2 regions of the Bradyrhizobium sp. SZCCHNR1002 genome follow, and region 1 is predicted to be linked to the other one. Evidence: riboswitches for the same ligand, from Rfam matches in the RefSeq annotation. Region 1 holds a riboswitch; the other holds the start of a gene.
What was found. Region 1 has a riboswitch for S-adenosylmethionine ahead of QX108_RS23055 (O-succinylhomoserine sulfhydrylase). Riboswitches for the same ligand answer to the same signal wherever they lie in the genome.
Positions count from the first base shown of each region.

Region 1 (15,786 bases):
CGGTGTCGCGACGCTGCAGAACGCGGGGGCTGATGTCATCTTGATGAACCTGCAATACAGCCCGCGGACGGAGACCCTGATCTCCGTGCCGCCCTACATCGACAACATGCGTGTCGTGGCGCAGCAGCGCGACATTCCGCTGTTCGACCGCTTCGCCATCATGCGGCAATGGAACGAGCAGGGCGATTTCGACCTGTTCAATCCAACGCACGGGATCGAGTTGGCCAAGCAGGTTCACGACTGTCTCGGCCGGGCGCTGTCGAAGTTCATCATCGACGCAGCGCATATCGGGCCGGCGCAGCAGAACTAGGATCCGTCGTGTTCATGACCTACAATTGTCGTCGCCGCGTATCTGGGACATGGAAGATGCCGTCCGCCGCTGTTGCGGTGGTGCTTGCCCTCTCGATCGGTCCGCATCTGGCGCACGCACAGAGCGTCGCGTCAGCAGCATCGCCCGAGGCAGAGGCGTCGACCATCAAGGAGCTCCGGCCGACCATCGGCCACATCACGGTCGCCCAGGCGGCCAGCCAGGGGACCGGACAGATCGCCGCCGTGCATCCGTCGACCACGGCCAGTCAGTCCCCGACGGCGATATCACAGGCAGCACCGACCGCGCCGTCAGCGGCAAACGTGCCGGCTCCAAATGCGACGCCTCCGAATGCGGCGTTGGGGGCCGTCCAGCCCGTCGCGGCCGCGACACCTCAGTCGCGCAGCATCACCGAGCGGGCGATCGACAAGGTCAAGCAGGTCGCGAAGTCCGCCACCGACATCTTCAACCGCGTGCCGTGCCTGCCGCCGAAAGGCGTCGCGAAGAAGAACTTCATCTCGCTGCCGCATGTCGCCAACAAGCTCGCGTCGGGACTGCCGGTCGTGATCGTCGCGTTCGGCTCGTCGTCGACCCAGGGCTATGGCTCGAGCGCGCCCGAATACAATTATCCCAACCGGCTCGCCGCACAGCTGCGCCGGCAATATCCGATGGCCGACATCAGCGTCATCAATGCCGGCGTCGGCGGCGAGGATGCGCCGGAAATGATGAAGCGGCTGGAGACGTCGGTGATCGACCGTCATCCGGATCTGGTGATCTGGCAGGTCGGGACCAACGCCGTGCTGCGCGACCTCGATCCGACCGAGACCGCCAGGCTGGTCGAGGACGGTGTCGCCAAGATCCAGGCGGCGGCGTCCGACGTCGTGCTGGTCGATCTGCAATATTCGCCCAGGGTCAACGAGCGTTCGGAGAATGCCAGCCGCATGAACAAGCTGCTCGGCCGCATCGCCGAGCTGCATCACGCCGGCATCTTCCCGCGCTTCGAGGTGATGCGCGACTGGCACGAGCGACAGGCGATCCCGATCAACGAGTTCGTGATCTCGGACGGCCTGCACATGAGCGACTGGGGCTATGCCTGCTTCGCCCAGCTGCTCGGTGATGACATCATCCGCTCCGTCGGCCAGGTGAAGCTCGGCGTCAACGCCCCGGCGGAAGTGCTGACCTATCGGCCGATGTGACGAGGGCGAGCGGCAGGGCTATCGCATATGAAAACTCGGGGCTGTCGCGACCGACAAATCCCCGCAGTTAGTTACTCCGTCATGCCCGGGCTCGTCCCGGCCATCCACGTCGTTCTCAGCGTGCCGATCGACGTGGATGGCCGGGACGAGCCCGGCCATGACGATGGTGAGACGAACGAGCGCATCGCTGCGATCGTCAGATGCAACTGCCCTACGGCGCTAAGCGGCCTTCAGGGCCGCATCCAGATCCTCGATCAGATCATCCGCATGCTCGAGCCCAGCCGAAAAGCGGATGAAGCCCTCGCTGATCCCGAGCTCAGCGCGCGCCTCCGGCGTCAGCCGCTGATGCGTGGTCGTTGCGGGATGGGTGACCAGCGTCTTGGAGTCGCCGAGATTGTTGGAGATCCGTGCGAGCTTGAGCGCATTGAGCGTGCGGAATGCCGCGGGCTTGCCGCCCTTGACCTCGAAGCCGACCAAGGTCGAGCCGGCGCGCATCTGCTTGCGCACGGTCGCCGCCTGCGGATGGTCCTCGCGGCCCGGATAGATCAGCCGCGAGATCTTCGGATGCGCGGCGAGGAAGTCGGCCACCTTGCCCGCCGTGTCGGTCTGCGCGCGCACACGCACCGCGAGCGTCTCAAGACCCTTCAGCAGCACCCAGGCATTGAACGGCGAGATCGACGGTCCGGTCTGGCGCATGAAATTGTGGATGTGCTCGGCGATGAACGCCTCCGACGACAGGATCACGCCGCCGAGGCAGCGGCCCTGGCCGTCGATGTGCTTGGTCGCGGAGTACACGACGACATCGGCGCCCAGCGCCAGCGGGCTCTGCCAGATCGGCGTCGCGAACACGTTGTCGACGATCAGCCGCGCGCCATGCGCATGCGCGATCTCGGCGATCGCCGGGATGTCCATCACGTCGAGCGTCGGATTGGTCGGGCTCTCCAGGAAGAACGACTTGGTGTTCGGCCTGACCGCCTTCTGCCACTGGTCGAGATCGAGCCCGTCGACGAGGGTGGACTCGATGCCGTAGCGCGGCAGCAGGTCCTCGACGACGTAGCGACAGGAGCCGAACAGCGCCTTGGCCGCGACGACGTGGTCGCCGGCCCGCAAGGGCGCGAGGATCGCGGTGGTCACGGCGGCCATGCCGGTCGCGGCCGAGCGGCAGGCTTCGGCGCCTTCGAGTTCGATCATGCGGCGCTCGAACATCGCCGTGGTCGGGTTGGAGAAGCGCGAATAGATGAAACCGGGGTCCTCGCCCTTGAAGCGCGCCTCGCACTCCTCGGCAGTGGCGTAGACGAAACCTTGGGTGAGGTAGAGCGCCTCGGCGGTCTCGCCGAATTCGGAACGCAGGCCGCCGGAATGCACCAGCCGGGTTTCGGGACGATACTGAGCGAACGACGCCGGGGCCTTCGCGGGGGACTTCGACGCAGGAGAATTGGACGCAGGAGAATTGGACATGTGACCTCCATCGTGACCACCGCTGTCGGCGATGGGCACAAAAAAACCGGCCTGGGAAAACTCCTCACGGCCGGGATCACAATCGTCCCCGGCCTGTTTAGCGACTTATTTAACGTGGCTGCAAGCCGGCCGGCTCAAATCACCACGGGATAAGTCGTGCTCTTAGTCCCACACGGCCTTTCCGTCAAGCCAGCCATCGGATAACCGGTCAAAAGACCCTATATAGGCTCGCATAGCCGCCGTTCCGGCGCCTGCAAAGGATCAGGTCTTGCCGTTCTCGCTTCCCGCCGACGCCCATGGCATCCTGCCCGACCGCATGATCGTGGCGATGGCGGAGGCCGGCCTGATCATTCCCGAATACGACTTCGTCGAGAGTCAGATCCAGCCGGCGAGCCTCGACCTCCGCCTCGGCGACGTTGCCTACCGCGTGCGCGCGAGCTTTCTGCCCGGCCCCGGCTCGACCGTCGCCGAACGCATCGACGAGCTGAAGCTCCACGAGTTCGCGCTCGCCGACGGCGCAGTGCTGGAGACCAACTGCGTCTACATCGTGCCGCTGCTGGAGAGCCTGGCGCTGCCGAAGGACATCGTCGCTGCCGCCAATCCCAAGAGCTCCACCGGCCGGCTCGACGTGTTCACGCGCGTGATCGCCGACGGCACCCGCCGCTTCGACATGATCGGCGCCGGCTATCATGGCCCGCTCTATGCCGAGATCAGCCCGAAGACCTTTCCCGTCTTGTTGCGCGAAGGCTCCCGCCTGTCGCAAGTCCGCTTCCGCTATCGCGATGCGGTTTTGTCGGAGGATGAGCTGATCGCGCTGCACGAAGCCGAGCGGCTGGTCGATCGCGACGATGCGGATCTCGCCGGCGGCGTGGCGCTGTCCGTCGATCTCTCCGGGGCGAACGCCAACGGCTATGTCGGCTATCGCGCCAAGCGCCACACGGGCGTGGTCGATGTCGACCGCCGGGCCGGCTATCCGGTGGAGGAGTTCTGGGAGCCGATCAAGGCGCGTCCCGACGGCAGCCTCATCCTCGATCCCGGCGAGTTCTACATCCTGGCCTCCAAGGAAGCCGTGCAGGTGCCGCCGGACTACGCCGCGGAGATGGTGCCGTTCGATCCGCTGGTCGGCGAATTCCGCGTCCACTATGCCGGCTTCTTCGATCCCGGCTTCGGCTATGCCGGCGCCGGCGGGCAGGGCTCGCGCGCCGTGCTCGAGGTGCGCTCGCGCGAGGTGCCGTTCATCCTCGAGCACGGCCAGATCGTCGGCCGCCTCGTCTATGAGAAGATGCTGGCCAGGCCGAACGCGATGTATGGCAGCCGCATCGGCTCCAACTACCAGGCCCAGGGCCTCAAGCTGTCCAAGCATTTCCGGCTCTAGCCGGCTGCGTCTGCCGCGCACCCCCAATGCGCCCGCCGCACAGGGCGTACCCCGGCAGTGTGCTAGGAAGGCTTCAACGAAAGCCAATGGGGCTGCGACGCGCGCGGCCGAGCGGGGAGCTGAAATGTCCGAGATCGGCTTGGCCGACAGTCCGGTCGACGAAGGGCGTTCCTTGCCGATCGCCGTGAAGCCGATGCGGAATGCGCTGGTCGACGGCCCCATCCTGCGCACCTTGCTGTCGCTGGCATGGCCCAACATCATCGCGAATACGGCGGGCACCTGCGTCGTCATCGCCGAGACGTCCTATATCGGCCGGCTCGGCATCGAGGCGCTCGCGGCCATGGCGCTGGTGTTTCCGCTGGTAATCCTCACCATGACGATGTCCGGTGGCGCCATGGGCGGCGGCGTGGCCTCCGCGATCGCGCGAGCACTCGGCGCCGGCGATACTGAGCGCGCTTCAACGCTGGCCTCGCATGCGCTGCTGATCGCCCTGCTGTTCGGCGCAGCCTTCATGATCGGCATGCTGGTGTTCGGTCCCGCTCTGCTGGAGCTGCTCGGCGGCCGCGGCGCGGTGCTGAGCCACGCCGTCGCATACCTGCAGATATTTTTCGGCGGCGCCGTGCTGCCGTGGCTGATGAACTCCATGGCCGGCATCCTGCGCGGCACCGGCAACATGAAGCTGCCGTCGTTCATGATCCTCAGCTCGGCGCTGTTGCAGATCGTTCTGGGTGGCACGCTGAGCCTGGGTCTTGGCCTCGGCATGCGCGGCGTCGCGGCGGGCGCGCTGCTCGCCTTCAGCGTCAGCATCTCGGTCATGAGCTGGTATCTGTTCTCGGGGCGAGCTCGCGTCAGGCCGAAGCTCCGTGGTCTCAAGATCAGCCGTGCGATGTTCGCCGACATTCTCAAGGTCGGTGCGATCGCCTGCTTCTCGCCGCTGCAGTCGGTGCTGTCGATCGCGATCTTCACCCATATGCTCGCGGGCTTCGGCACGGCCGTGCTCGCCGGCTACGGAATCGGCGCTCGCCTCGAATTCATGATGACGACCGTCGGGTTCTCGATCGGCATGGCCTCGGTGCCGATGGTGGGCATGGCAATCGGTGCTGAGCAGATCGCGCGCGCCCGCCGCGTTGCCTGGACCGCGGGTCTCGTCTCCTTCACCACCATGGGTGTGTTGTCGACCGGCATCGCGATCTCCCCGCAGGTTTGGGTCGACATCTTCACTCAGGATGAGAGCGCGCGCAGCGCCGGCCGGCATTATCTTCAAATCGCGGCGCCGATGTATGCCTTCATCGGCTTGGCGATCTCGATGTATTTCTCCTCGCAAGGCGCGGCGCGCGTGATCGGGCCGGTGCTGGCACAGACAGCGCGGCTCGTCTTCATCGCCGCCGGCGGCAGCTATCTGCTGCAGCATGCCGCCACCGAGGGCGAGTTTTTCCTGCTGGCAGCGGCATCCATGGTCCTCCTCGGCGGCCTGACTCTCGCCAGCGTCATGCTCACCCGCTGGGGTTCGAAGCCTGCCACGATCGAGCTGCGCCCGGCCGCGTTGGCGCCCGCCCGCAACTCTGGCTCTCAGCCGCCGCCGCGCCTCGGCTGAGCTGCTACACGCGCTGCCTGCCCAAGGTGTCCTGCATCGCACGCGCGCCGAGCTCCATCTGCTGCTCGATATAGGGCGCGATCTCGTGCGGCAGCACGTCCGTCGTCCAGATCATTCGGCAGCGTTCCTCGCCTTCCGGGAAGATCTGAAACGACGCGCTGTGCTGGGTGATGCGCTGATTCTTGATGGCATAGACCAGGCGCCGGCGCTCATCGTTGCAGTCGACCAATTGCTCGCGCACCACGCTCCCATTGGCGAAGCTGACGATGCGGACGTCGCCGTCGAGTCGGGTATCGGTCACGAAACCGGGGGCCAGCCGGATATGAACGGCGCCGAAATCGCGTACGGCGTCCCACACGGCAGCCGCCGGGGCTGCGATCGGGATCTCCTTTTGAATCGATGCCATGACGATCACCTCAAGGGCACACGGCTTCGATGTTGTTGCCGTCGGGATCGATCAGGAATGCGGCGTAGTAGGTCGGACTATAGTCCGTGCGCGGCCCGGCACCGCCGTTGTCGCGGCCGCCGGCTTTCAGTCCCTCGCTGTGGAATCTGGCAACGGCAGCGTGATCGGAAGCGCGAAACGCGACATGTGCTGCAGCGTTGGCCGCGGCCTTGTCGAGATAGAGCCAGAGCATCGGCTCGCCCTTGGGGCCGATCCCTGCGGAGACTTCGTCCTTCGAACAGAGGATGTGTCCGAGCGGCGCCAGTGCGGCAGTATAGAAGCGGATGCTGGCGTCGAGATTGCCAACCTTGAGGCCGATATGATCGTACATCGATGATCTCCATGCTGGGCATGCAGCTGTTGCACGCGCTGAGATCATCTCATCAGTGGCGGCCGATCCGCTCTTGGAGAATCTTGCGCTCGCCGCGCGAAGCCTTGCGGAATTTCGATGGCGACACGCCGGCGGCGCGCGTGAAGGTGCGGGTGAAGTTCGACAGGTCCGCGAAACCCGTATCATAGGCGATGTCCGTAACCGGCGCGTCCTCCTCGCTGAGGCGCCGGGCGGCGCGCCGCAAACGTGCCCGGATCAGATATTGATGCGGTGTCACGCCGATCGTCGCCGCAAACAGTCGCAAGAAGTGGAACGGGCTGACACCGGCCTCACGGGCCGCATCCGCCAGGTCGATGTCGCGCTCCGAATTCTCGTCGATCCACAACGCGCTCTCGACCGCGCGCCGGCGATCCCGCAGGCTCGGTTGTGGCGGCCGCTCCTCTCGTCCGGTGACGGTGGCTACGAAGCGGCCGGCGATGAGATGACCGATCTCGTCAAGTCCATGCGTGCGCTCGCGGTCGGCCCCGGCCAAGGCGAGCTCGCCGAGCACCATCAGCTCCGGGAGCGGCGGCGTGGCGCCGGTCTGCCAGGTCCGCTTGTCGCCGCCGATCTCGTCAATGATGGCTTCATCGAAAAAGAACGACAGGCACTCGTCGCCGCAGACGTGGTCATGCGTGCACATGTACTCGTCGCCGGGATGTCCGACCAGCAGTGAGCCGGTGACCAGCTCGAAGAAGCGGCCGCGGTGATGGCAGCCGAAGCTGCCCTTGCGCACGTAGGACAGCGAGTAGCCGGTATATTGCTCGGCGTAGGAACGCTCACCCGGAGCCGCCGCACAGCGGAATTCAGATACGGTGACGTCTCGACTTTCGAACAGGATGGTCGCGGTCATCCTGGCAATCTAGGGCATCGCGCGTGAAAGACGAGGGTTGGGTGTGAGAAATTTCGAGGACTTGACGCTCATGAGGCGCGGGCCCGGTCGACGGTGAGCAGAGCGTCGAACAAGGTCAGGCCTGCAAGCGGCCGTGCGCCTTCGAGCGACAGCAGCCGCCGCTTGGAGATGACCCCGCTGTTGGGTGACGGCTTGTCGTGGCTGCTGCCGAGGTCGCGCACGCGGTGGCACGGCACGATCAGGACGAACGCATTCTTCGTCAGGGCCTGCGCAATCGAGTTCAGCGCTCCGGCGACGTGAAGCTCGATTGCGAGCTCGTCAGCGCTGCGCGTCTCGCCGCGCGGAATGGCGCGGATGCGTTCGTAGACGCGCTGGTTGAACGGCAGTACGCCGCTGAGATCGAGCGCTACGTCCGAGAAGTCGACATCCCGGCCGCGCAGCATGGCGGAAATGCCCTCAATGGCGAGTTCAGTGTTCGAACACGGGCGCTGCTCCCGTGCTTCCGGAAACTGGCGGAACAACCGCCGCCGGGTCTCGATTTCCCGTGCTTCCGGCAGCTGCACACCGGTGATCCCGGCATCGCTCCACGTGATGCCGCAACGGCCGAGGGCCGTATCAAAGATCGTATACCCACGCCCCATGACGCCACCCCAACCCCACACCACAACCATAGCACTGCCGCGGTCGACCGCATCAATTTTGTTAACAGTTTGTTAACAGCGCGGCACGACCGGGGCGGGTTTGCCCTGATTTGGGTCATGGTTGTCAAGCGCCGTCTCGATCTGCGCGGCGCCATGCGGTGCAGCACGCGAGACGGGTCCGACGGCAGGCTCCGCGACGATCCGCAGAGTGACAAGCCGCTTGGCGAAACGCTGCGGCTCGGTTAAGCATTGACCCATGCGGGCGTAGTTCAATGGTAGAACGGCAGCTTCCCAAGCTGCATACGAGGGTTCGATTCCCTTCGCCCGCTCCAGCCTCATAGCGATCACCCCTAACGATCACAAGAGATCGCCATCTCGACGAGATGGGTGCGTGCGCTTGCGAGCAACGCGACGACCCTCGTCGCGTTGCGGGACGAAGCCAGAAGCCGTGGCGTTGACAGCATTTGTTATCGATAACATAGTCTTGCCCGGCGGGTTCAACGTAGCAGGCGGAGAAAGCGGAGTGGCGGTCGACTTGTTCGATCTGGCGGGGCGTCGCGCTCTCGTGACCGGATCTTCGCAAGGCATTGGTCTTGCGCTTGCGCGGGGTCTTGCTCAAGCCGGCGCCGAAATCGTGCTCAACGGCCGCGACGAGGCCAAGCTCGCCGCTGCTGCTCGCGACATTCCAAGCGCGCGCATTCTCGCTTTCGACGTGACCGATCACGCCGCCGTGCGTGCGGCGGTCGATCGCTTCGAAGCCGAGGTCGGCCCGATCGACATTCTCGTCAACAATGCCGGCATGCAGCATCGGGCGCCGCTGGAGGATTTCCCCGAGGAGGCGTTCCAGCGCCTGCTGCAGACCAACATCGCCTCGGTGTTCAACGTCGGCCAAGCCTGTGCGCGCCACATGATCGGACGGCACGGCGGCAAAATCATCAACATCGCCTCGGTGCAGACGTCGCTCGCGCGTCCGTCGATCGCACCGTACACGGCGACCAAGGGCGCGGTCGGAAACCTCACGAAGGGAATGGCGACGGACTGGGCCAAGCACGGCCTGCAGGTCAACGCCATCGCGCCCGGCTATTTCGATACGCCGCTCAACGCTGCACTGGTTGCTGATCCGGCCTTCTCGGCCTGGCTCGAGAAGCGCACGCCAGCGGGGCGCTGGGGCAAGGTCGAGGAACTCGTCGGCGCCTGCATCTTCCTGGCCTCGCCGGCATCGTCCTTCGTCAATGGCCACGTGCTCTATGTCGATGGCGGCATCACCGCCTCGCTCTGAGGCCGGCCGTCGCGCCATCCAGCGCAGCGCTTGCCGCGTGTCGACGCGAGTCGTGTCGTCGCGTCGATCGGCACTGACGCGATGGCCGGCGCGATTGGTGCCCGGCCCGCTCAGGCCGCAACAGGCCTTGTCGCGTTCGATCTCGATGCGGCCAAGGTCGCGTCGCTCGTTGCGCTCGGCGCGATGTCGGCGGCAGATGCTGCCGCCGCCGTCGTGCTGGGCTCGATTGATCGTCCGCTTTCGGTCGGCACGCCCAAGGCTGCGACCGGTCAGTTGACGTGCATGGTCGGCGCGCCGGAGCGGTCGTGTGGTCTCAGTCGATTCCATGGGCGTTGACGAAGATCGCGTAGAGTGAGGTTTGCGCGGTGATGTAGAGCCGGTTGCGCTTCGGCCCGCCGAAGGTGACGTTGGAGACGATCTCGGGCACCGGGATGCGCCCGATCAAGGTGCCATCGGGCGCGTAGATGGCAATGGCATCGCCGGTCGAGGTCCAGATGTTTCCGCTGCGGTCGATGCGGAAGCCGTCAAACAAGCCGGCGGGCGAGGTGGCGAACACACGGCCTTCGCCGACGGTCCTTCCGCTCGCGGCGACCGCGTAGACGCGGATGACCGCGGGCCAATCCGGCACGTGGGTCGCGCCGGTGTCGGCGACGTAGAGCAGGCGCTCGTCGGCAGAGAACGCAAGGCCGTTCGGCTTCACCATGTCGGTGACGACCGCTGCGACTGCGCCGGTGGCCGGATCGAAGCGATAGACGTGGCTCGCGCCGATCTCGCTCGGCGCCGCGTGGCCCTCATAGGCGCTGTCGATGCCGTAGGTCGGGTCGGAGAACCAGATCGTGCCGTCCGACTTCACCACGGCGTCGTTCGGCGAGTTGAAGCGCTTGCCCTCGAAACGATCGACCAAGCCGACCCATGTGCCGTCGTGCTCCAGTCGCGAAATGCGTCGGCCGCCATGCTCGCAGGCGATGACGCGGCCGAGCGCGTCGCGCGTATGGCCATTGTGATAGCCGCAAGGCGTCTCGAATACCGAGACCGAGCCGTCGGTCTCGTCGAATCGCATCAGGCGGTCGTTGGGGATGTCAGACCACAGCAGCGATTTCGCCGCGGGAACATAGACCGGGCCCTCGGCCCAGCGGCAGCCGGTCCACAGCTTCTCCAGCTTGGCGTGGCCGATGATCAGGGCGCTGAAGCGCGGGTCGCGAATGTCGTAGGTGGTCATGGCGCAAGGTCTCCGGCGGCGATGATGCGGTCAGTCGGTCGGCAGCGGAAAATCGTCGGCCCTGAAGACGGTGTGGAAGATCGAGCCCTCGAACATCTCCATCAGCCCTTCCGTCACCTCGCGGCTCTCCGCGCGCACCGGCGACGCCAGCGCCTGCTCGATCGCCGCGTGCGAAGGATAGCGGATCGCCAGCACCATCTCATAGCGCTGGGCATCGCTATCGCTATCCTCCTGGCGCAGCACGCGGACCTCCTGGGCGCCGGGAAAGCGCGTCCATAGCGGCACCAGCTTCTCGCGGACATAGGCAGTGAACTCGGCTTCGCGTCCGGGCTTCACGCGGCCATTGAAGAAAGCGCAACGGATGTACATCGGCATTCGCTCCTCAGTGTCAGAAAGGGCTCGGTGGCCGGCCGTTCGCGGGCCGGCGAGGGAGTGAGAGCAGGGCGATCACTTTCGCCTCGTTCGGGGCTTCATGGTTCGAGACACGCCGCCAGCGGCGCTCCTCACCGGGAGGGTTTGATGTTGGTGCTCCTCTCATCGATCTTGTTGTCGATAGCATCGAGTCTTCCTAGGACGAGCCGTCAAGCGATGCGGCGTCATGTGCTTTCGCGCTCGATCACCTCGAACGGGACGATCAGGGTCGCCGGCGCCGGCGGGTGCGCGTGCTGCACGGCGTCGAGTGCGTCCAGCAGAATGCGACCGGCCTCGCGCCCGATATTGCGGCAATCCACGGCGACGGTGGTGATGCGTGGCCAGGCGCAGCGCGACACCTCGAAATCGCCGAAGCCGGCGATCGCGATCCGGCCGGGCACGGCCCAGCTGCGGCGGTGGCACTCCATGATCGCGCCGAAGGCGGAGAGATCGGAGACGCAGACGGCGGCGTCGACATCGGGCCATTGCTGGATCAGGTGCACGAGCGCCTGGCCGCCTTGCTCCATCGAGATCGGCGGATTGCCGAACGAGATGGTGCGGCCGACCGGCAGGCCGAGCTCCTCGACTGCCCTGGTGTAGCCGAGCCGGCGGTCGGCGCCGCGGGTGTCGCGCCGGCTGGCGCCACCAATGAAGCCGATGTTGCGATAGCCCTTCTGATACAGCCGGTGGACCAGGGCACGCGAGGCCTCGGCGTTGGAGAAGCCGACGACGTGATCGATCGGATCGGCCGGCAGATCCCAGGTCTCCACGACGGGGATGCCGGCGGATCGCAGCATCCGCCGCGCCTTCGGTGTATGCCGCCCGTCTGTGACGATGATCCCGTCGGGACGGCGGGTCAGCATCGCCTGGACGAGTTGCTCCTCCTTCTCGATGTCGTAGTCGGTGTAACCGAGCAGCATCTGCAGTCCCCGGCCTTCGATGACCTCGGTGATGCCGCGGGCGGTGTCGGAGAAGTTGGAGTTGTTGATCGAAGGCACCAGGACGGCGACGAAGCCGGTACGTTTCGAGGACAGCGCTCCAGCCGAAAGATCGAGCACGTAGCCGAGCTCGTCGACGGCCGAAAGGATCTTGCGCCGCGTCTCCTCGGAGACGGCGCCGTCGCTCTTCAGGGCGCGGGAGACGGTCATCGCCGACACGCCGGCCCGCGCCGCCACCTCCGCCATGGTCGCGGGCCGCTTCGGCAGCGCTCGGGCAGTCGGCCGTGTCGACTTCATCTCATGCGGTCTTCTCTTGGCTGCGCGTCGCCGGGGCGGGCGGCCCGGAGCTGGCGGATGCAGAAGGATACCCTGCTTATGATATCGATAACAATCAGGTGAATTCGCTGCCGACGAAGGGGGCGATCCCTCGTCACATTCCGCGGTCGTCTTTGCGACGAAGGGACCCAACGCCACCGGCTTCGCCGCGACGACGGCGGAGAATGCAGCAACGGCTCCCGAACGTCATGACGAGCGAGAAGCACCTGAAAGAACGTCCGTGTGGGCATGCGTCATCGCCCTCTCGCGGCGCAGCTGCGTCCGAGTCGTGCCGGTCGTCCCGCCCTGCAAGAGAGAGGGCGCGGGGAATGCCGGGCGCTGGCCGCACCCATGGCCCGCCTGCGGAAAAAAATGCAGGCGGCAGGAACCACAGGTTCAGCCGAGAACACCCGGCATTCCCCGCGCGATGGTTTTCACGCTTATGTCGCGATCTCCCCGGTGTCCGGCTTTTTAGCCACCGTCGCCGTCCGGATCATCATCACCAGACGACTTGGCGCCAGCTTCGGGGCGCCAGGACCACGCGTCTTCACGTCCGCAAGTCTGCCGTTCGTCGGCGAGCACGAGGCCCGCTGCAGCACACTCGCAGCCACCGCATCGCCGGCCCCACGTCTCGTGACGATCGCGAAGCGCCCCTCTCGCGGGCCGGGATGCGGAGAGATATACATGATTTCCGAAAAAAGGAAAGATATTTCTTTTTCACGGAAGGATGGGCCGGGGCCAGTCAGAGTCCGTCATAATAAGTACCTGGTGATGTGCAGGGTCCCACCCCTCGCAATGACAATGTTGACCGAGGCGTCTCCCCGACTTCCACCGTCGTCCCGGCGAACGCCGGGACCCATAAACGCCACCGTCGGCTTTGCGAAGGACGACGATCCAGACCTTCTCCGCCAACGCACATCACGCAGTATGGGTCCCGGCGTTCGCCGGGAAGACAGCGGTATGTGCGGCCACATTCTGCCGCCACGCATTTCCGCCCGATGTCCCTATTGCTTCATCGTCGAGGCAGCCGGCCGCTTCGCGTAGATCGCCTCGATCTCCCTGGCGAACGTCCGCTCGATCGCCGGGCGCTTGTTCTTCAGGGTCGGCGTGATCAGGCCGGCCTGGATGGTCCATGGCTCCAAGGTCCAATGCACCGCCTTCGGCGTGGCGTAGGCCGGATAGGCCTTCACGCTGCGCGCGATGTGGCGCAGCAGGGAGGCGGCTTCGGCCTCGGGGCCGCGCTGACCGTGAGCGGCGAGCCGCGCCTGCTGCTCGGCCCAGCCCTTGGGGTTGAGGACGACGATCGCCGTGAGGAACGGGCGGCTCTCCCCGATCACGATCGCCTGCTCGAACAGCGGGTCGGTGAGGATCGCGGTCTCCAGGTCGGCGGGGGCGATCTTCTCGCCGGTCGACGTCACCAGGATGTCCTTGATCCGCCCGGTGATGGTGATGCGTCCCTGGTCGATCCGGGCCTGGTCGCCGGTGTGCAGCCAGCCGTCGGCCTCCTTGATGCGCGCAGTCTCCTCCGGCCGGTGCCAGTAGCCGAGCATCACGTGGGGGCCGCGCACCATCAGCTCGTCATTGTCGCCGATGCGGACCTCGACGCCGGGGAGGGCGCGGCCGACGGTGCGCGGATCGTTGTCGTCGGGCGTGTTGACGCTGACCACCGGCGAGGTCTCGGTCATGCCGTAGCCCTGCAGCACGTCGAGCCCGAGCGCCAGGAACAGCCGCACCACCGGCTCGGCGATCGGCGCACCGCCGCTCACCGCGACGCGCAGCCGCCCCCCGAACCGGGCCAGCACCTTCTCGGCGACGAGGCGACGCAGCAGCGGCCATGCGGTGCGCTCGAACATCGGCTGCGTGGCGTGCCCATGCCGTGCATCGAAGCGGCGGCCGCCGATCGCGAGCGTCAGATCGAGCAGCGCGCGCTCCAACGGGTTGGCGATCCCGCGGTGATGCATGACGAGCGAATAGATCCGCTCATAGATGCGCGGCACCGAGACCAGGATGGTCGGGCGGACCTCCAGCAGATCCTCCGACAGCTGCCTCACCGAGCGCGCATAGGCGACGCAGGCACCGATCGCGATCGCGTAGTAATAGCCCGCAGTTCGCTCGAACGTGTGCGACAGCGGCAGGAACGACAGGAACACGTCGTCGATGTCGGCCGCGAGCCGCTGATGGATCGCCTTGACGTTTGCGACGACATTGTCGTGCGACAGCATCACGCCCTTCGGCCGGCCGGTGGTGCCCGAGGTGTAGACGATCGCGGCGAGGTCGTGCGACGCGATGGCGATCTCGTCGAGAGCCGCGCCGGCTCCGGACGCATTCAGCCAGGCATCCAGCGCGGCGACGCGCGGATCGGCGGCGTCGGGAGGCGCCTGCAGCTCGGCGCACACGATCCGCTTCAGGTCGGGCAGGGCCTGACCGACGGCGGCGATCTCATTCCAATGCTGGTCGGAATCGACCAGCAGCAGCCGCGCGCCGGAATCGGCGAGGATGTAGGCGATGCTGTCGGCGTTGTCGACCGCATGCATCGGCACCGGGACCAGCCCGCGCGCCAGCGCCGCCTGATCCATCGCGAGATGCGCCAGCCCGTTCGGCATCAGGATCGCGACGCGCTCGCCTTGCTTCAATCCTTCGGCGGCGAGCGCCCGCTGCCAGCGATCGACGACGCGATCGATCTGGTGCCATGACAGGCTGCTCCAGCCGTTGCCGGCCGGATCGAAGTGACGATAGGCCTCGGCGTCGGGGCTCCGGTCGACGCGCCAGCGCCACAGCGCGGGCAGGGTCGCAATGGCGGCCAGCGGTCCGGCCGCCATTGCCTGATCATCGATGGAATTAGACTGCTGCACGCCCGCCTCCGGCGATCCGGTATCGTCGCGAGCGTCTTGCAGCGGCGGATCAGGACCGACGTTGACGTAGCGCAATCACGCGACGTCTGCTCGTGCGCCGCGACATGGGAGCCCCTCGCGTGCGGCGGTGGCGATGTCCGTCACGCGCCCTCCGGCACCTTGTCGAGAAAGCCGGTGACGCGGCGAATGCGGCCGTCGGCGAGCTCGACGAAGTCCGTGCCCTCGATCGGGCCGTCTGCATCCGCCGGACCGAGCGTCCAGGCGAAGCGGACGTAGTTGCCGTGGCCGTTGGCGCTGCCGCGCAGGCGGAAGCGGAAGTCGGGGAAGCGCTGCTGCACGCCGTTCACGAGTGCGTCGATGCCGTCGTAGCCGCTGCCGCACATCAGCGGGTCGACATAGCTGGCATCGTCGGTCCATTGCCGCGCGAGCAGCGTGCGGCGCTGCGTGGCGTCGCGCTCGTTCCACAGCGCAATGTAGCCGTCGGCGATCGCGGCGATCTCGGTCATCGGTGCTCTCCATGTTGTGAACGATGA
Region 1 covers NZ_JAUHIS010000005.1:81,075-96,860, forward strand. Annotated here, with positions in the region: gene QX108_RS23045 (SGNH/GDSL hydrolase family protein) at 1-310, shown strand, start outside; gene QX108_RS23050 (SGNH/GDSL hydrolase family protein) at 325-1,503, shown strand; gene QX108_RS23055 (O-succinylhomoserine sulfhydrylase) at 1,723-2,961, opposite strand; SAM riboswitch at 3,038-3,117, opposite strand; gene QX108_RS23060 (2'-deoxycytidine 5'-triphosphate deaminase) at 3,230-4,336, shown strand; gene QX108_RS23065 (MATE family efflux transporter) at 4,461-5,930, shown strand; gene QX108_RS23070 (SRPBCC family protein) at 5,935-6,336, opposite strand; gene QX108_RS23075 (VOC family protein) at 6,347-6,706, opposite strand; gene QX108_RS23080 (AraC family transcriptional regulator) at 6,759-7,598, opposite strand; gene QX108_RS23085 (methylated-DNA--[protein]-cysteine S-methyltransferase) at 7,667-8,239, opposite strand; tRNA gene QX108_RS23090 (tRNA-Gly) at 8,498-8,571, shown strand; gene QX108_RS23095 (SDR family oxidoreductase) at 8,763-9,518, shown strand; gene QX108_RS23100 (hypothetical protein) at 9,549-9,854, shown strand; gene QX108_RS23105 (SMP-30/gluconolactonase/LRE family protein) at 9,832-10,737, opposite strand; gene QX108_RS23110 (hypothetical protein) at 10,768-11,106, opposite strand; gene QX108_RS23115 (LacI family DNA-binding transcriptional regulator) at 11,334-12,332, opposite strand; gene QX108_RS23120 (AMP-dependent synthetase/ligase) at 13,406-15,220, opposite strand; gene QX108_RS23125 (nuclear transport factor 2 family protein) at 15,394-15,759, opposite strand.

Region 2 (15,786 bases), on a different contig from region 1:
GCGCGGTCGCTCGCTCGAAGGCCAGATCATGGCCGGCTTCGAGAAGGAGCGCGACCGCGTCGACCAGATGATGGCCGGCCGCGGCAACGGCGCCTCGCGCATGTCGGATGCCGGCCCGATCCAGGTGAGCCGTTAAGACGCTAGCTTTCTTGGAGAGGTCTCCAACGACAACGGCCCCCGCTGATGGCTCAGCGGGGGCCGTTTCGATTGGTGTGCTCGGTCAGCGGCCGATCAGTTCAGCTTGCGCTTCGGGATCGGCGCCTCGAACGTCGCGATCTCGGCGGTGCGATGCGCCTTGCCGTTGAAGGTCAGCACGTTGCCTTCCGAGGAGATGGCGACCTTGTCGCCGTCCTTGATGTCGCCGGCGAGGATCATCTCGGCGAGCGGATCCTGCACGCTGCGCTGGATCACCCGCTTCAGCGGACGCGCGCCATAGGCCGGGTCCCAGCCCTTGGCGGCGAGCCAGTCGCGCGCATCGCCATCCAGCGACAGCGTGATCTTGCGCTCCTCCAGCAGCTTCTGGAGCCGCGAGAACTGGATCTCGACGATCCGGCCCATCTCGCTCTTCTGCAGGCGGTGGAACAGGATGATCTCGTCGACGCGGTTCAGGAACTCGGGCCGGAAATGCCCGCGCACCGTGCCCATCACCAGCTCGCGCACCTCGGACGTATCCTCGCCCTCGGGCTGATTGACCAGGAACTCGGAGCCGAGATTGCTGGTCATGATGATCAGCGTGTTGCGGAAGTCGACGGTGCGGCCCTGGCCATCGGTCAGGCGGCCGTCGTCGAGCACCTGCAGCAGCACGTTGAACACATCCGGATGCGCCTTCTCGATCTCGTCGAACAGGACGACCTGATACGGCCGGCGCCGCACGGCCTCGGTCAGCGCCCCGCCCTCGTCATAGCCGACATAGCCGGGAGGCGCGCCGATCAGCCGCGACACCGAGTGCTTCTCCATGTACTCGGACATGTCGAGCCGGACCATCGCAGTCTCGTCGTTGAACAGATACTCGGCGAGCGCCTTGGTCAGCTCGGTCTTGCCGACGCCGGTCGGCCCCAGGAACATGAACGAGCCCATCGGCCGGTTCGGATCCTGCAGCCCGGCGCGCGAACGACGGACGGCGGTCGCGACCGCATGCACGGCCTCGAACTGGCCGACGACGCGCTTGCCGAGGCTGTCCTCCATCCGCAGCAGCTTGTCCTTCTCGCCCTCGAGCATCTTGTCGACCGGCACGCCGGTCCAGCGCGAGACCACCTGCGCGATGTGGTTGGCGGTCACCGCCTCCTCCATCATCTCGCCGCTCGTCTCCTTGGCCTCGATGTCGGCGAGCCGCTTCTCCAGATCGGGGATGCGGCCATAGGCCAGCTCGCCCGCCTTCTGGTACTCGCCGCGGCGCTGTGCGTTGGCCAGTTCGATGCGAAGCGCGTCCAGCTCGCTCTTGAGCTTCTGCGCGTTCGACAGCTTGTCCTTCTCGGCGCTCCACTTCGCCGTCAGCGACGCCGACTTCTCCTCGAGGTCAGCAAGCTCCTTCTCCAGCGCCTGAAGCCGGGTCTTGGAGCCGAGATCGCTCTCCTTCTTCAAGGCCTCCTGCTCGATCTTGAGCCGGATGATCTCGCGGTCGAGCGAGTCGAGCTCCTCGGGCTTGCTATCGACCTGCATCTTCAGCCGCGCCGCCGCCTCGTCCATCAGGTCGATGGCCTTGTCCGGCAGGAATCGGTCGGTGATGTAGCGGTTCGACAGGGTGGCCGATGCCACCAGCGCGGAATCGGTGATGCGCACGCCGTGGTGCTGCTCGTATTTGTCCTTCAGCCCGCGCAGGATCGAGATGGTGTCCTCGACGGTGGGCTCGGTGACGTAGACCGGCTGGAAGCGGCGGGCGAGCGCGGCGTCCTTCTCGACATGCTTCTGATACTCGTCGAGCGTGGTCGCGCCGATACAGTGCAGCTCGCCGCGCGCCAGCGCAGGCTTCAACAGGTTCGACGCATCCATCGCGCCGTCGGCCTTGCCGGCGCCGATCAGGGTGTGCATCTCGTCGATGAACAGCACGAAGGTGCCTTCGGCCGCCGTGACCTCCTGCAGCACGGCCTTCAGCCGCTCCTCGAACTCGCCGCGATATTTGGCGCCGGCGATCAGCGCGCCCAGATCGAGCGACAGCAGCCGCTTGTCCTTCAGGCTCTCCGGCACGTCGCCATTGACGATGCGCAGCGCGAGGCCCTCGACGATCGCGGTCTTGCCGACGCCGGGCTCGCCGATCAGCACGGGATTGTTCTTGGTGCGCCGTGACAGCACCTGGATGGTGCGGCGGATCTCCTCGTCGCGGCCGATCACCGGGTCGAGCTTGCCGTCGCGCGCCGCCTGGGTCAGGTCGCGGGCATATTTCTTCAGCGCATCATAGGCGTTCTCGGCGGTCGCCGAGTCGGCCGTGCGTCCCTTGCGCAAGGATTCGATCGCCGCGTTGAGGTTCTGCGCAGTGACGCCGCCCTTGGCCAGAATGCTTCCGGTCTCGCTCTTGGCATCCAGCGTCAGCCCGAGCAGCAGGCGTTCGACGGTGACGAAACTGTCGCCGGCCTTCTCGGCCGCCTTCTCCGCCGCGTCGAAAGCGCGCGCCAGCTCTGGCGACAGATAGATCTGCCCGGCGCCGCTGCCCGACACTTTCGGCATCTTGTTCAGCGCGTCTTCGGTCGCCTTGAGGATCGCGCGCGAGTTGCCGCCGGCGCGGTCGATCAGGCCGCCCGCGAGTCCCTCGCTATCGTCGAGCAGGACTTTCAGCAGATGCAGCGGCGAGAACTGTTGATGGCCGTCGCGCACCGCCAGAGACTGCGCCGATTGGATGAACCCCCGCGCGCGCTCGGTATATTTGTCGATATTCATGATGTTTCCCTCAGCCTGCTGTGACGCCCCGAAGGCACGGTTCCAGCATCTTCATTGGGTTTCGGTCTGCGCATGTTGACGTCCGTCAACGCCGCGCCAATCCACGTCGCCGGCTTGCGTCCGGCTTGAGAAGAAATGTGGGAAGGCGGCCCGAAAACGGAAGGGGCTGCTTCACAAATTCGTGTGCCCTGGCCGCGGCGACGGGAATCTCCTATGACCCCCGCCATGAGCCAGACTTCTCCTGCCCGCATCGCCGGCCTGTACCGCTATCCCGTCAAGGGCCTTACTCCGGAACCACTGCAGACAGCTCCGTTGCGGGTTGGGCAAACGCTGCCGGCCGATCGCCGCTATGCGCTGGAGAACGGCCCGACCGGGTTCGACCCGGAGGCCCCGGTCTGGAAGCCGAAGACGGCGTATCTGATGCTGATGCGGAACGAGCGGCTGGCCGGCTTCAAGACGCTGTTCGAGGACGTGACCAACGTCCTCACCATCCGCAAGGACGGCGCCATCGTCGCGCAGGGCGATCTCGAAAGCCCGGAGGGGCGCGCCGCCATCGAGCGCTTCTTCGCGACCGAGTTCGCCGGCGAATTGCGCGGTCCGCCGAGACTGCTGTCGGGAGGCGGCTACAGCTTCACGGATCTGGCCCGCAAGGTGGTCTCGATCATCAATCTCGCCTCCGTCGCCGAGATCGAGCAGCTGGTGGGCGCGACCGTGCACCCGCTGCGCTTCCGCGCCAACATCTACGTCACCGGCTGGCCGGCCTGGCACGAGGCCACGCTGATGGGCGAGACCTTGCGCATCGGCGCGGCACGTCTGAAGGTCGTCAAGACCACCACCCGCTGTGCCGCCGTCAACGTCGATCCCAACACCGCGGCGCGCGACCTCGACATCCCGCCCGCGCTGATGCAGGCCCGCGGCAACAATGAATGCGGCATCTACGCCGAGGTGATCGAAGCGGGTGATGTCGCGGTCGGTGACGAACTCGCGGTGGAGCAGCCGCGGCTGGTTTAGCTCGCTCTCACAGCCCGGACAGTGCGCTCCCTCTCCCCGTTCTTCACGGGGAGAGGGCTGGGGTGAGGGGCAGCCACACGAGCGGTGCCGCTTGTCACCGCGAACGCCTCTATCTTCTGATCCTGTTCGTACGTGACCGCGAGACCTCGAACGCATGCGGAAGAGCCTTGCCCGTCCGATGGACCGGCGATCCGGGCCACGCATGTGCCATGCCCCTCACCCGGATTGCTGCGCAATCCGACCTCTCCCCGCGAAGAGCGGGGAGAGGTTGCCCCTGCCGCGCCGAGATGTGTCGGGTTAATTGCGAAGGGCGAAACGCCGTCGCCGCATGACGCCGCAACTAATCCTGATATTCAATCGAGAACTGACGACTGGATCTCGAACACAAGCGTTCGACCCGCCATGCCCCCGCACCGACGGTGCGCTCCCTCGCCCCGTTCTTACGGGGAGAGGGTTGGGGTGAGGGGCAGCCGCACGGGCGGTGCCGCCCTCGTCCAGAACGCCGGACCTATCAGTTCGGCATCACATACGCATAAACGCGGCCGCGCGACACCGCGGTCTCGCGGACGCGGCCGCCATTGTTGCCGGAGATGACGATCGGATTGCCCTGGGCATCGACGCCCGAGACCACGCCGACGTGACCGCCGCCGCGGCGGCTCATGACCGCGATGGCGCCGACCTGCGGGCCGGAGACGCGCTGGCCATAGCTCGCGAAGGAGCGCGCCATGTCGGAGCCGGTGCCGCGATGGCCGGTGCGCTCCAGCACCATGTTCATGAAGCGCGCGCACCACAGGCTGCGCCGGCCAGTGGGATTGCCGCCGCCGATGAAGCTGCGCGCCGCAGAGACGACCGTGCTGCCGCCGAAGCCTCCTGACGACGCCATGCCGTCGGACGCCGAGCCAGGCATCATGAGGCTGGCCTGCGCGTCGGCGACGCCGGTGACCTGCATCCGCGCCACGCCGCGCTCCCAGCGCGACAGCCGGGCGGCGGAGCGACGGTGATGATGATGCCGAGCGTAGTGATGGCCGCCGTGGCTGCGGTGGGCATGATGCCCGGAGCCGTGATGCGGACGGGCCGAAGCCGGTGTTGCGGTGGCGGCAATCACTGCCGAGCACATGGTCAGCGCAACGATATGAAGCGACCGGCGAAGGGTAGACACAACCATACTCAATCCTTCTGTTACTTCCCCCAGTACCCTGACTTGGCACCCCCTGGTCCTCAGCGCGGCCCCTCTGCAAGCCGCCAGCGGGGTCCGTAAAAAGTCGCCGTGTGACGAAACCATGACGATTGGCGGCGAAAAACCGGCGACGAGAGGGTGATTCCGGGCTTATTCTGCGGCCAAAATCAGGCGACGGGACCACCGATTGTCGCGCCTCGCGCGATCAGTCATGCTCCGGCACGCGACACGGGAGGAGCTGAGAATGCCCCATGCGACGGCGAAAGACGGCGTTCGCCTCTATTTTGAAGAGGCCGGCACGGGCACGCCGCTGCTCTTCCTGCACGAGTTCGCGGCCGACCACACCAATTGGGAGCCGCAGCTGCGCTACCTCGCACGCCGCCATCGCTGCATCGCCTACTCGGCCCGCGGCTATACGCCCTCGGACGTGCCGCCATCGCCCGACCTCTACAGCTACGTGCACTTCACCACCGACGCGTTGGCCGTGCTCGATCACCTCGGCATCGACAGCGCGCATTTCGTCGGCCTGTCGATGGGCTCCTACTCGTCGCTGCAGGTGGCGCTGAACGCGCCTGATCGCATCCGCTCCATGGTGCTGGCCGGGGTCGGCTCCGGCTCGGACGTCGCGCAGCTCGAAGCCTTCCGCGCCCAGTGCCGCGCCACCGCCGAGCAGTTCGAGACGCTCGGCTCAGCCGAGACCGCCAAGGTGACGCGCGAAGCCCCCGGCCGCATCCCCTTCCTGGTCAAGGACCCGCGCGGCCACGCCGACTTCTACGCCGCGCTGGCCCGCCACGACGCCAAGGGCTCGGCCAACACCATGCGCGGCTTTCAAGGCGCGAGGCCGTCGATCTACACCATGGCCGACGCGATCCGCCGCGTGCCCACCCCGGCCCTGATCATCTGCGGCGACGAGGACGACGCCTGCATCGAACCCAGCCTCTTCCTCAAGCGGCATCTGCCGGCATCAGGGCTGACGTTCTTCCCGAAGTCCGGCCATGTGCTGAACCTGGAGGAGCCGGCGCTGTTCAACGAGGCAGTGGAGCGGTTCATCGCGCTGGTGGAGGCCGGACGATGGGGGCCGCGTGATCCCCGGTCGATGGCGGGATGAGCCAAAGGACGTCTCCCCCTTCGACCGATCCACCGGCGCCTCGCAGTCCTCCGCTGTCGTCCTGGCGCGCCCTCGCCTCAGATCGCCGCCTCGACCAGCCGCTGCCGCAGCAGCGGCACTGTGAAATCGACGAAGGCGCGCAGCTTCAGCGGCAGCCGGGTCTGGCCGTCATAGACGAGATGCACTGGCCGCGGCGCGGGCTCGAAACGTTCGAGCACGAGCTCCAGCCGGCCGCCGCGAATGTGCTCGACGACCTGATAGGACAACGCCCGCACCAGGCCGGCTCCCGACAGCCCCGCTTCGATCGCCGCATCGATCGTGTTCACCCCGAGGTGCGCGCGGAAGTGCGCGGTGACTTCAGATCCATCGACCAAGAACGGCCAGGCACCGGGCACGGACACGCTCTGGAACGAGATCACGCTGTGCTGCGCCAGATCGTCCGGCGTCATTGGGCGTCCATTGGCGGCGAGATAATCGGGGCCGGCGCAGACCACGTGGCGCACGCTGCCGAGTCGGGTGGCGATCAGGCTGGAATTCGGCAGCTGCCCGATGCGCAGGGCGACGTCCACCTGGTCGTCGAGGAAATGCGCGACACGGTCGGTCATGACGAGATCGACTGCAACATCCGGATAGGCCGCGAGGAAGCGCGTCACGACAGGCAGCGCATGCAGCCGGCCGAACATGATCGGCGCCGTCACGACCAGATCGCCCTTGGGCTCGGAATATTCACCGCTCGCGGCGCGCTCGGCTTCGGCGACCTGCTCCAGGATCACGCGCGCTGCCGCGACATAGGATCGCCCCGCCGGCGTCAGCTCCAGCCCCTTGGCCGAGCGGATCAAGAGCGAGGCCTTCAGATGCGCCTCGAGCTCGGCGACCTTGCGACTGACGGTCGCCAGCGGCAGCCCGAGCGCCCGGCTGGCCTTCGACAGGCTGCCGGCATCAGCCGCAGCGAGAAGCACGGACATCGCATCCAGGCGATCCAAGCAGGGCCCTTTCAATTTTCGGGAGGCACCCTCCTGATCGTATCGACTTCCGCCGATTCTTGGAAGGCATACAACTCGCTGCAACGGCGGCAAACGCCCCCGCCGTCTGACCAGGAGACCCTCATGACCACCAAGACCCGCTACCGCACCGCGACCGTTCACGGCCGCAAGGTGTTCTACCGCGAGGCCGGCGATCCCACCGCCCCGACCATCCTGCTGCTGCACGGCCTGCCGACCAGCAGCCAGATGTTTCGTGACCTGATCCCGGCGCTGGCCGACCGCTTCCACCTCGTCGCACCCGACTACATCGGCTTCGGCCATTCCGCCGCGCCTGATCGAAGCGAGTTCGCCTATACATTCGACAATCTCGCCGCCCATGTCGAAGGCCTCGTCGACGTGCTCGGCCTCGACTCCTACATCCTCTACATGCAGGACTATGGCGGGCCGGTCGGCTTCCGCCTGTTCACGCAACGACCCGAGCGCGTGAAGGGCTTCATCCTGCAAAACACCAACGCTTATATGGAGGGCGTCGGCGAGGCGCCGAAGAAGGTGCTGCTGCCGCTGTGGGAGAAGCGCACGCCTGAGACCGAGGCGCCCGCGCGTGAGCTGCTCAGCCTCGACGGCACCAAATTCCAGTGGCTGGTCGGCGCCAAGGATCCCGAGGCCGTCAATCCCGACAACTGGATCTTCGACCAGGCCCTGCTCGACCGTCCGGGCACTCAGGACTATCAGCTCGATCTGCTGGAGAACTACAAGACCAACGTCGCGCTGTATCCGCAGTGGCAGGCCGCGTTCCGCGTCCACAATCCGAAGACGCTGATCATCTGGGGCCAGCACGACCCGTTCTTCATCCCGCCCGGTGCCCGCGCCTATCTCAACGACCTCTCCGACGTGAAGCTGGTCTGGCTCGACTCCGGCCACTTCGTGCTCGACGAAAACGCGCCGAAGGTCGCCGCGGAGATCAAGGCCGTTTTCGCCGGATAGGCGGCGCCGGCGTCGACGTCATCCATCATGTCCGCAGACGATACGCGCCATCTCAAGCTGGACGCTCGCCCGCGTCGGCATGACAGCGGAGGCTGTCACCACCTTCCTCCGTCATCGCGAGCGCCAGCAAAGCGATCCAGGGGCCACACTGAAGGACTTTACGCGTAACCCCTGGATTGCTTCGTCGCTTCGCTCCTCGCAATGACGACCGGGGCTCATGACATCACCTACTCTCCGATGATCTTGATCAGCGCCCGCTTGCGGCGGCCGCCGTCGAATTCGCCGTAGAAGATCTGCTCCCACGGGCCGAAGTCGAGCTTGCCCTGCGTGATCGCCACCACGACCTCGCGGCCCATGATCTGCCGCTTCATGTGGGCGTCGGCATTGTCCTCGCCGGTGCGGTTGTGGCGATAGCCCGAGACCGGCTCGTGCGGCGCCAGCTTCTCCAGCCACTGCTCGTAGTCGTGATGCAGCCCGCTCTCATCGTCATTGATGAACACCGATGCGGTGATGTGCATGGCGTTGACCAGGACGAGTCCTTCGCGCACGCCGCTCTCCCTGAGCGCCGCTTCGACCTCACCCGTGATGTTGATGAAGGCGCGCCGGCCGGGGATGTCGAACCACAGCTCCTTGCGGAAGGATTTCATGGCGGGGCACCTCATCAGCGTTGGCGTATTTGCCCTCCAATTCTACCAAACTTGCGGCGGCAGCGTCGAGCGCTCGACGACCTCGATCCTGCTGCCGATGCACGACGGGCAATTCCCGCAGGCGCGCCATGCACAAACTGCCCGTCGTGTTAGTTTGTCGCATGGTCCGCACTTGCACCGTCGGGCAAATCAAGCGCAGATTTCCGGCCGTCCCGCCTCACAGCAAGGGGCGTATCGCGGTCGTCACGAACGCTGAGGCGGGATGCGGTGGGCGTGTCGGGTTGCGCGTGAGTTCGCTCGCGCGGACGAACAATCTCGATGCGCACGGTCAAGTCGCGCGGTCCTGATCCTCCGACGCTAGGATCAAGTTGGCGATGAATGTCGCCGACGATGGTGGCCAGAAAGCCCGGCGCACCAGGGAGAACGCGAAGCAGCCGTACAACCATCGCGCAGGGAAGGCCGGGTGTTCCGGCTCGTACCTGTGGTACCTGCCGCCTGCATTTTTTCTCGCAGGCGGGCCATGGGTGCGGCCAGCATCCGGCCTTCCCTGCGCCTCTGCGTTATCGGAGGCGATGACTGACGCAGAGCCCGGGCGCGGATGCGCTGCGGGATCGGCGTCTCACGTCTCACATTGACCGCTCTTTGAAAAGTGAAATCCGCCAACTCCAAGCTCGTCATGGCCGGGCTTGTCCCGGCCATCCACGTCGCTCCGCATCCGCGATCTACATTACAATCGTGTCGTAGAGATCGTCCCAGTCGGGGTTGCTTGCAACGATCAGCCCAACTTTCCACGCTCGCGACCAATGCTTGATGTTGTGCTCGCGCTGGATCGCGCTCTGGATATCGTCGAAGACCTCGAAGTAGACGAGACGCTTCAAGCCATATCGCTTGGTAAAGCCATCAAAGAGGCCGCATCAATGCTGATAGACGCGTTGCACAAGATCGCTGGTCACACCGACGTCGAGCGTGCCATTTGGACGATTGGTCATGAAATACACGTAGCCACCCGCCATTGCGAGATACTACGACGAGACATTGCCACGAGCAACATGCCAACTGATTTGCTCGTCATGCCCGGGCTCCGTCCCGGCCATGACGACGGAGAGAGACGATGACCATCGCTCGCTCCATGCTGGATCGCTATTGGGTTACTCGTCATGCCCGGGCTTGTCCCGGGCATCCACGTGGTTCTCAGCATGCCGGACGACGTGGATGGCCGGGACAAGCCCGGCCATGACGGTGGAGAGAGCGAGCGCCAAACGCCGACAGCGCGCCCGGGACTGCAGTGTCCGAGCCCTACCGCCTCTCCGCCCGGCTCAACAAAAACACCCCCTGCTCGCCGAACATGTTCCAGAACCACCAGGGCATCGCGACGCGCAGCGGACGGCCGTAACTATCCAGCGCCACCGCGCGCTCCATCTTGACGCCGATCTCGTCGCAGAGCTGCACGAAGTCCTTGATGGTGCAGAAATGGATGTTGGGCGTGTCGTACCAGGTGAAGGGCAGATTGTCCGTGCGCGGCATGTGGCCGCCGACGAGCAGTTGCAGGCGCAGCCGCCAGAAGCCGAAATTCGGGAAGGTGACGATGGCGCGGCGGCCGATGCGCAGCAGATTCTCCAGCACGACCTTGGGCTGCCGCGTCGCCTGCAAGGTCTGCGACAGGATCACGTAGTCGAACGCGTCGTCCGGATAATCGACGAGGTCCGTATCGGCGTCGCCCTGCACCACCGCGAGCCCCTTGGCGACGCAATGGTTGACGCCCTCGCGCGACAGCTCGATGCCGCGGCCGTCGATGCCCCGGCTCTCGAGGAGCTGCAGCAGGTCGCCGTCGCCGCAGCCGATGTCGAGCACCTTGGAGCCGCGCTCGACCATGCCGGCCACGAGCAGATGATCGGGCCGATAGGCCAGCACCTCGCCACCAGAAAAGCCGTTCAGCGGCAGCACACCCTGCAGGCTCATGGCTCAGCTCCCCTTCGCGGCGTTGAGGCCACGTGCCTTGCCCGCGGAATCGAGAAACGCGCTGGCGATCTCGAAGAACTCGGGCACATCCAGCAGGAACGCGTCGTGCCCCCGGTCGGTCTCGATCTCGGCGAACGACACCCGCGCGCTGGACGCGTTGAGCGCATGCACCAGCGCCCGCGATTCCGAGGTCGGAAACAGCCAGTCGCTGGTGAACGAGACCACGCAGAAGCGGGTCTGGATGCCGCGGAACGCCGCAGCCAGCACGCCGTCATGATCCGCGGCGATGTCGAAATAATCCATCGCGCGCGTCAGATAGAGATAGGAGTTGGCATCGAAGCGCTCGACAAAGGACGAGCCCTGGTAGCGCAGATAGCTCTCGACCTGGAAATCGGCGTCGAACGAAAAGGTCGGCAGCTCGCGGTCCTGCATGCGGCGGCCGAACTTGCGATGCAGGGCGGCGTCCGACAGATAGGTGATGTGCGCGGCCATCCGCGCCACCGCGAGGCCGCGATGCGGATGCGTGGCCTTGTCGGCATAGCGGCCGTGATCCCAGTCCGGATCGGCCATCACGGCCTGGCGGCCGAGCTCATGGAAGGCGATGTTCTGCGCCGAGTGCCGTGTCGCGCAGGCGATCGCGAGATTCGCGAACACGCGGTGTGGATAGGCCACCGTCCATTGCAGCGCCTGCATGCCGCCCATCGAGCCGCCGACCACGGCGAACAGGGTGTCGATGCCGAGATGATCGATCAGCATCGCCTGCGCCCGCACCATGTCGGGGATGGTGATGATCGGGAAGTCGAGGCCCCACACCTTGCCCGTCGCCGGGTTCAACGAGGCCGGCCCGGTCGAACCCATGCAGCCGCCGATCACGTTGGAGCAGATGATGAAGTAGCGCGCCGGATCGAGCGGCCGCCCCGGACCGACCAAGGTCTCCCACCAGCCGGGCTTGCCGGTGACCGGATGGCGGTTGGCGACATGCTGGTCGCCGGTCAGCGCGTGGCAGATCAGCACCGCGTTCGATCTGTCGGCGTTGAGCTCGCCATAGGTCTGGTAGGCGATCTGGAACGGCGCGAGGTCGACGCCGCAATCCAGCTTGAGCGGCTTGTCGGCGCCGAACTGCGCGACCAGCGAGCTCGGATGGTCGACCTCGTGCGAACGCTCTTCCGGCGCAACCCTGCGCAATGCGGAGGTGGATTTCGGCGTCAGGCCTGTCATGTCTCTCACCCCGGCCATTCCGCCGGAGCTCCCGAACCACGTGACATATCAGGCCATGAAAAACCCGGCCTGAACTGGGGTTCGGCCGGGATCGATAACGTCCCCGGCCTGTTTAGCGAGTTTTTTAACGTGGCTGCAAGCCGGCCGGCTCAAATGACCACGGAACGAGCAGAAACTAGTCCCGCGGGCGCTCCTCGTCAAGGCAAGCTGGGGTTGACCGCCGCTCGGGCGCCCCACCGCTGCAGTCGGGGCAAGCCTAGGCAGCACAAGGTAAACTTGCTGTTGCGCGCGCCCACCGCATCGGAGAGAACGGCATCCGTTCCCTGTGGCCGCGCGTTTCCCCGTGGCCTCGCGAAGAGTGACACGGACCATGTCGAACCCGCCGCCCGCCCCGCCCTCGCTCGCCGACCTGCGCAAGGAGATCGACGCGATCGACGAGCAGGTGCATCACCTGCTGATGAACCGGGCCGACATCATCGACCGGCTGATCAAGGTCAAGAAGACCCAGGAGGTCGGCTCGGCGTTCCGCCCGGCGCGCGAGGCCGACATGATGCGCCGGCTGGTGCAGCGGCATCGCGGCATCCTGCCGCTCGACACGGTCGAGGGCATCTGGCGCGTGATCGTCTCGACCTTCACCTATGTGCAGGCGCCGTTCTCGGTGCATGCCGACGTGTCGGTCGGCGAATCCGCAATGCGCGATTCAGCCCGGTTCCATTTCGGCTTCGTGGTGCCTTATGTCGCGCATTTCAGCGCCCAGGCCGCGGTCGAGGCGGTGGCGCGCTCGAAGGGCGATCTGGCGCTGGTCTCGACGACCTCGGGCCATACGCCGTGGTGGATCACGCTGGAGCCCGTGGGCGCACCGAAGATCATTGCGCGGCTGCCGTTCATCGAGCGCGCCGACCATCCAGCGGCGCTGCCGGTGTTCGCAGTGTCGCGTGTCGCCGACGATGCGCTGGTGCTGGAGGTCGAGACCTGGAGCATCCGCGTGTCCGGCTGGAACGCCCAGGTGTCGCGGGCGCTGTCGCCGCTCGCCGACGTCATCGCGGTGCCCGATACCGCTTTCGACGGCGCTGCGCTGCTGGTGTCGATCGAGGCGCCCGCGAACCTCGAAAAAATCAAGGCAGCCCTGATCGCGGCAGGCGCCTCGGTACGCTCCGCAGCCCTCGTCGGCGGCCACGCGAAACGCTATACGGTTCCCAGCTGAGGCCGCCTTGCGCCCCTCCCAAGACATTCTCCGGAGTTGACGATGTCCCGTCCCGTGCCGAACCCCGGCATCCTCGATATTGCGCCCTACACGCCCGGCAAGAGCCCGAAGCCGGAGCCCGGCCGCAAGGTCTTCAAGCTGTCGGCCAACGAGACCCCATTCGGTCCGTCGCCCAAGGCGATCGAGGCCTTCAAGAGCGCGGCCGGCCATCTCGAGGATTATCCTGAAGGCACCTCGCGGGTGCTGCGCGAGGCCATCGGTCGCACCTACGGCCTCGACCCCGACCGCATCGTCTGCGGCGCCGGCTCCGACGAGATCCTCAACCTGCTGGCCCACACCTTCCTGGGCCAGGGCGACGAGGCGATCTCGACCACGCACGGCTTTCTGGTCTATCCGATCGCGACCATGGCCTGCGGCGCCAAGAGCGTGGTCGCCGCCGAAAAGGAGTATCGCACCGACGTCGACGCGATCCTCGCCGCGGTGACGCCGCGCACCAAGCTGGTGTGGCTCGCCAACCCCAACAACCCGACCGGCACCTATATCCCGTTCGACGAGGTCAAGCGGCTGCGTGCCGGCCTGCCCTCGCACGTCGTGCTGGTGCTCGACGCCGCCTATGCCGACTACGTCTCGCGCAACGACTATGAGTTCGGCATCGAGCTGGTCGCGACGACCGAGAACACCGTGGTCACGCACACCTTTTCCAAGATCCACGGCCTCGCCGCGCTTCGCGTCGGCTGGATGTTCGGCCCGGCGCACATCGTCGACGCCATCAACCGTATTCGCGGGCCCTTCAACGTCTCCTCGCCGGCGATGCTCGCAGCCGTCGCGGCGATCGAGGACACCGCGCATCAGCAGATGTCGAAGACGCACACGGAAACGTGGCGCAACCTGCTCACCGAGGAGATCGGCAAGCTCGGGCTCAAGGTGACGCCGAGCGTCACCAACTTCATCCTGATCCACTTCCCGGCCGAGAACGGCAAGACCGCGGTGGAGGCGGACGAGTTCCTGACCCGCCGCGGCCTCGTGCTGCGCGCGCTCGCCAACTACAAGCTGCCGAACGCGCTGCGCATGACGATCGGCACCGAGGAAGCCAACCGTCTCGTGATCGAGGCTCTCAGCGATTTCATGGGGGCGAGGTGAGCGTCGCCGGACGGTTCGAACGCGTCGCGCTGATCGGCTTCGGCCTGATCGGCGGCTCGATCGCACGTGCGGCCAGGCTGCAGGGCGTGGCGGGCGAGATCATCACCACGGCGCGTTCGGAGAAGACCCGCGCCCGCGTCGCCGAGCTCGGACTCGTCGACCGCGTCGTCGCTAGCAATGCGGACGCCGTGAAGGACGCCGATCTCGTCATCCTCTGCATTCCCGTCGGCGCCTGCGGCCCGGTCGCGGCAGAGATCGCGCCGCATCTGAAGCCCGGCGCCGTCGTTTCCGACGTCGGCTCGGTGAAGGGCGCCATCGTCCGCGACATGGCCCCGCATCTGCCAGCGAATGTGCACTTCGTGCCGGCGCATCCGGTGGCGGGCACCGAGAATTCGGGCCCCGACTCCGGCTTTGCCGAGCTGTTCATCAACCGCTGGTGCATCCTGACGCCGCCGGACGGCGTCGATGCCGGCGCGATCGATCGTCTTCGCGCGTTCTGGGCTGCACTCGGCGCCAAGGTCGAGATCATGACGCCGGATCATCACGACCGCGTGCTCGCGATCACCAGCCATCTGCCGCATCTGATCGCCTACACCATCGTCGGCACAGCGGATGAGCTGGCGCAGGTGACGGAGTCCGAGGTGATCAAGTTCTCCGCCGGCGGCTTCCGCGATTTCACCCGCATCGCCGCGTCAGATCCGACGATGTGGCGCGACATCTTCCTGAGCAACAAGGACGCCGTGCTCGACATGCTCGGCACCTTCACCGAGGACCTGTCGAAGCTGACGCGGGCGATCCGGCGAGGCGACGGCGAGGCGCTGTTCGATCACTTCACCCGCACCCGCGCGATCCGCCGCGGCATCGTCGACATCGGCCAGGATTCGGCGGCGCCGGATTTCGGCCGGCCGCTGCCGCAGCTCAAGAAGCCCTGAGATCAGAACAGCGGAGGGACGCGGGCGACCTTGAACGGACCGAGCACCACCGCCCCGTCGGAGAAGCGCAACGGGAAGGTCCGCGCCTTGCGGCCCTCCAGCGTGGCCTCCTTGCCGAGCGCATTGATCCCGGCGGCGACACCGACATTGGCGTTCTGCTTGACCACCTTGCCGAGGCCGGGAATGGCGCGGTCGAGCGCCCCGATCAGATTGCTGACGTCCTGCGACTTCACGCCGGGCGCGACGCGATCCAGCGTCGCCTGCGGCACGCCGTTCTCGAGCATCTTGTCGAGGCCGAGCGCCGGGATGACCTTTTCAATTCCAGCCACCGTCATCTGCACCTCGCCGTCGATATTGCCGTTGGCGGTAAGGGTCAGCGTGCCTGCGGCCACGGCGAGCAGTTCGCCCTGCTGGATGCGCGCCTGGACGATCTCGACATGACCGCCGGCCGCCTGGATCTCGCGAAACCGCTCCGGCCAGGGTTTGGGGCGGAAATCCTTCAGCCCCGTGACCCGGCCCTGGATATCGGCATTGAACGGCTCGGCGAGCAGC
Region 2 covers NZ_JAUHIS010000007.1:361,347-377,132, reverse strand. Annotated here, with positions in the region: gene QX108_RS29150 (M23 family metallopeptidase) at 1-136, shown strand, start outside; gene clpB (ATP-dependent chaperone ClpB) at 232-2,871, opposite strand; gene QX108_RS29140 (MOSC domain-containing protein) at 3,097-3,882, shown strand; gene QX108_RS29135 (TIGR02594 family protein) at 4,394-5,047, opposite strand; gene QX108_RS29130 (alpha/beta hydrolase) at 5,304-6,167, shown strand; gene QX108_RS29125 (LysR family transcriptional regulator) at 6,245-7,150, opposite strand; gene QX108_RS29120 (alpha/beta fold hydrolase) at 7,274-8,134, shown strand; gene QX108_RS29115 (secondary thiamine-phosphate synthase enzyme YjbQ) at 8,362-8,781, opposite strand; partial or broken gene QX108_RS29110 (GIY-YIG nuclease family protein) at 9,504-9,794, opposite strand; gene metW (methionine biosynthesis protein MetW) at 10,078-10,740, opposite strand; gene QX108_RS29100 (homoserine O-acetyltransferase) at 10,744-11,958, opposite strand; SAM riboswitch at 12,050-12,129, opposite strand; gene QX108_RS29095 (chorismate mutase) at 12,329-13,162, shown strand; gene hisC (histidinol-phosphate transaminase) at 13,205-14,302, shown strand; gene QX108_RS29085 (prephenate/arogenate dehydrogenase family protein) at 14,299-15,234, shown strand; gene QX108_RS29080 (DUF2125 domain-containing protein) at 15,237-15,786, opposite strand, start outside.
Region 2: another riboswitch for S-adenosylmethionine. It lies ahead of QX108_RS29100 (homoserine O-acetyltransferase); the one in region 1 lies ahead of QX108_RS23055 (O-succinylhomoserine sulfhydrylase).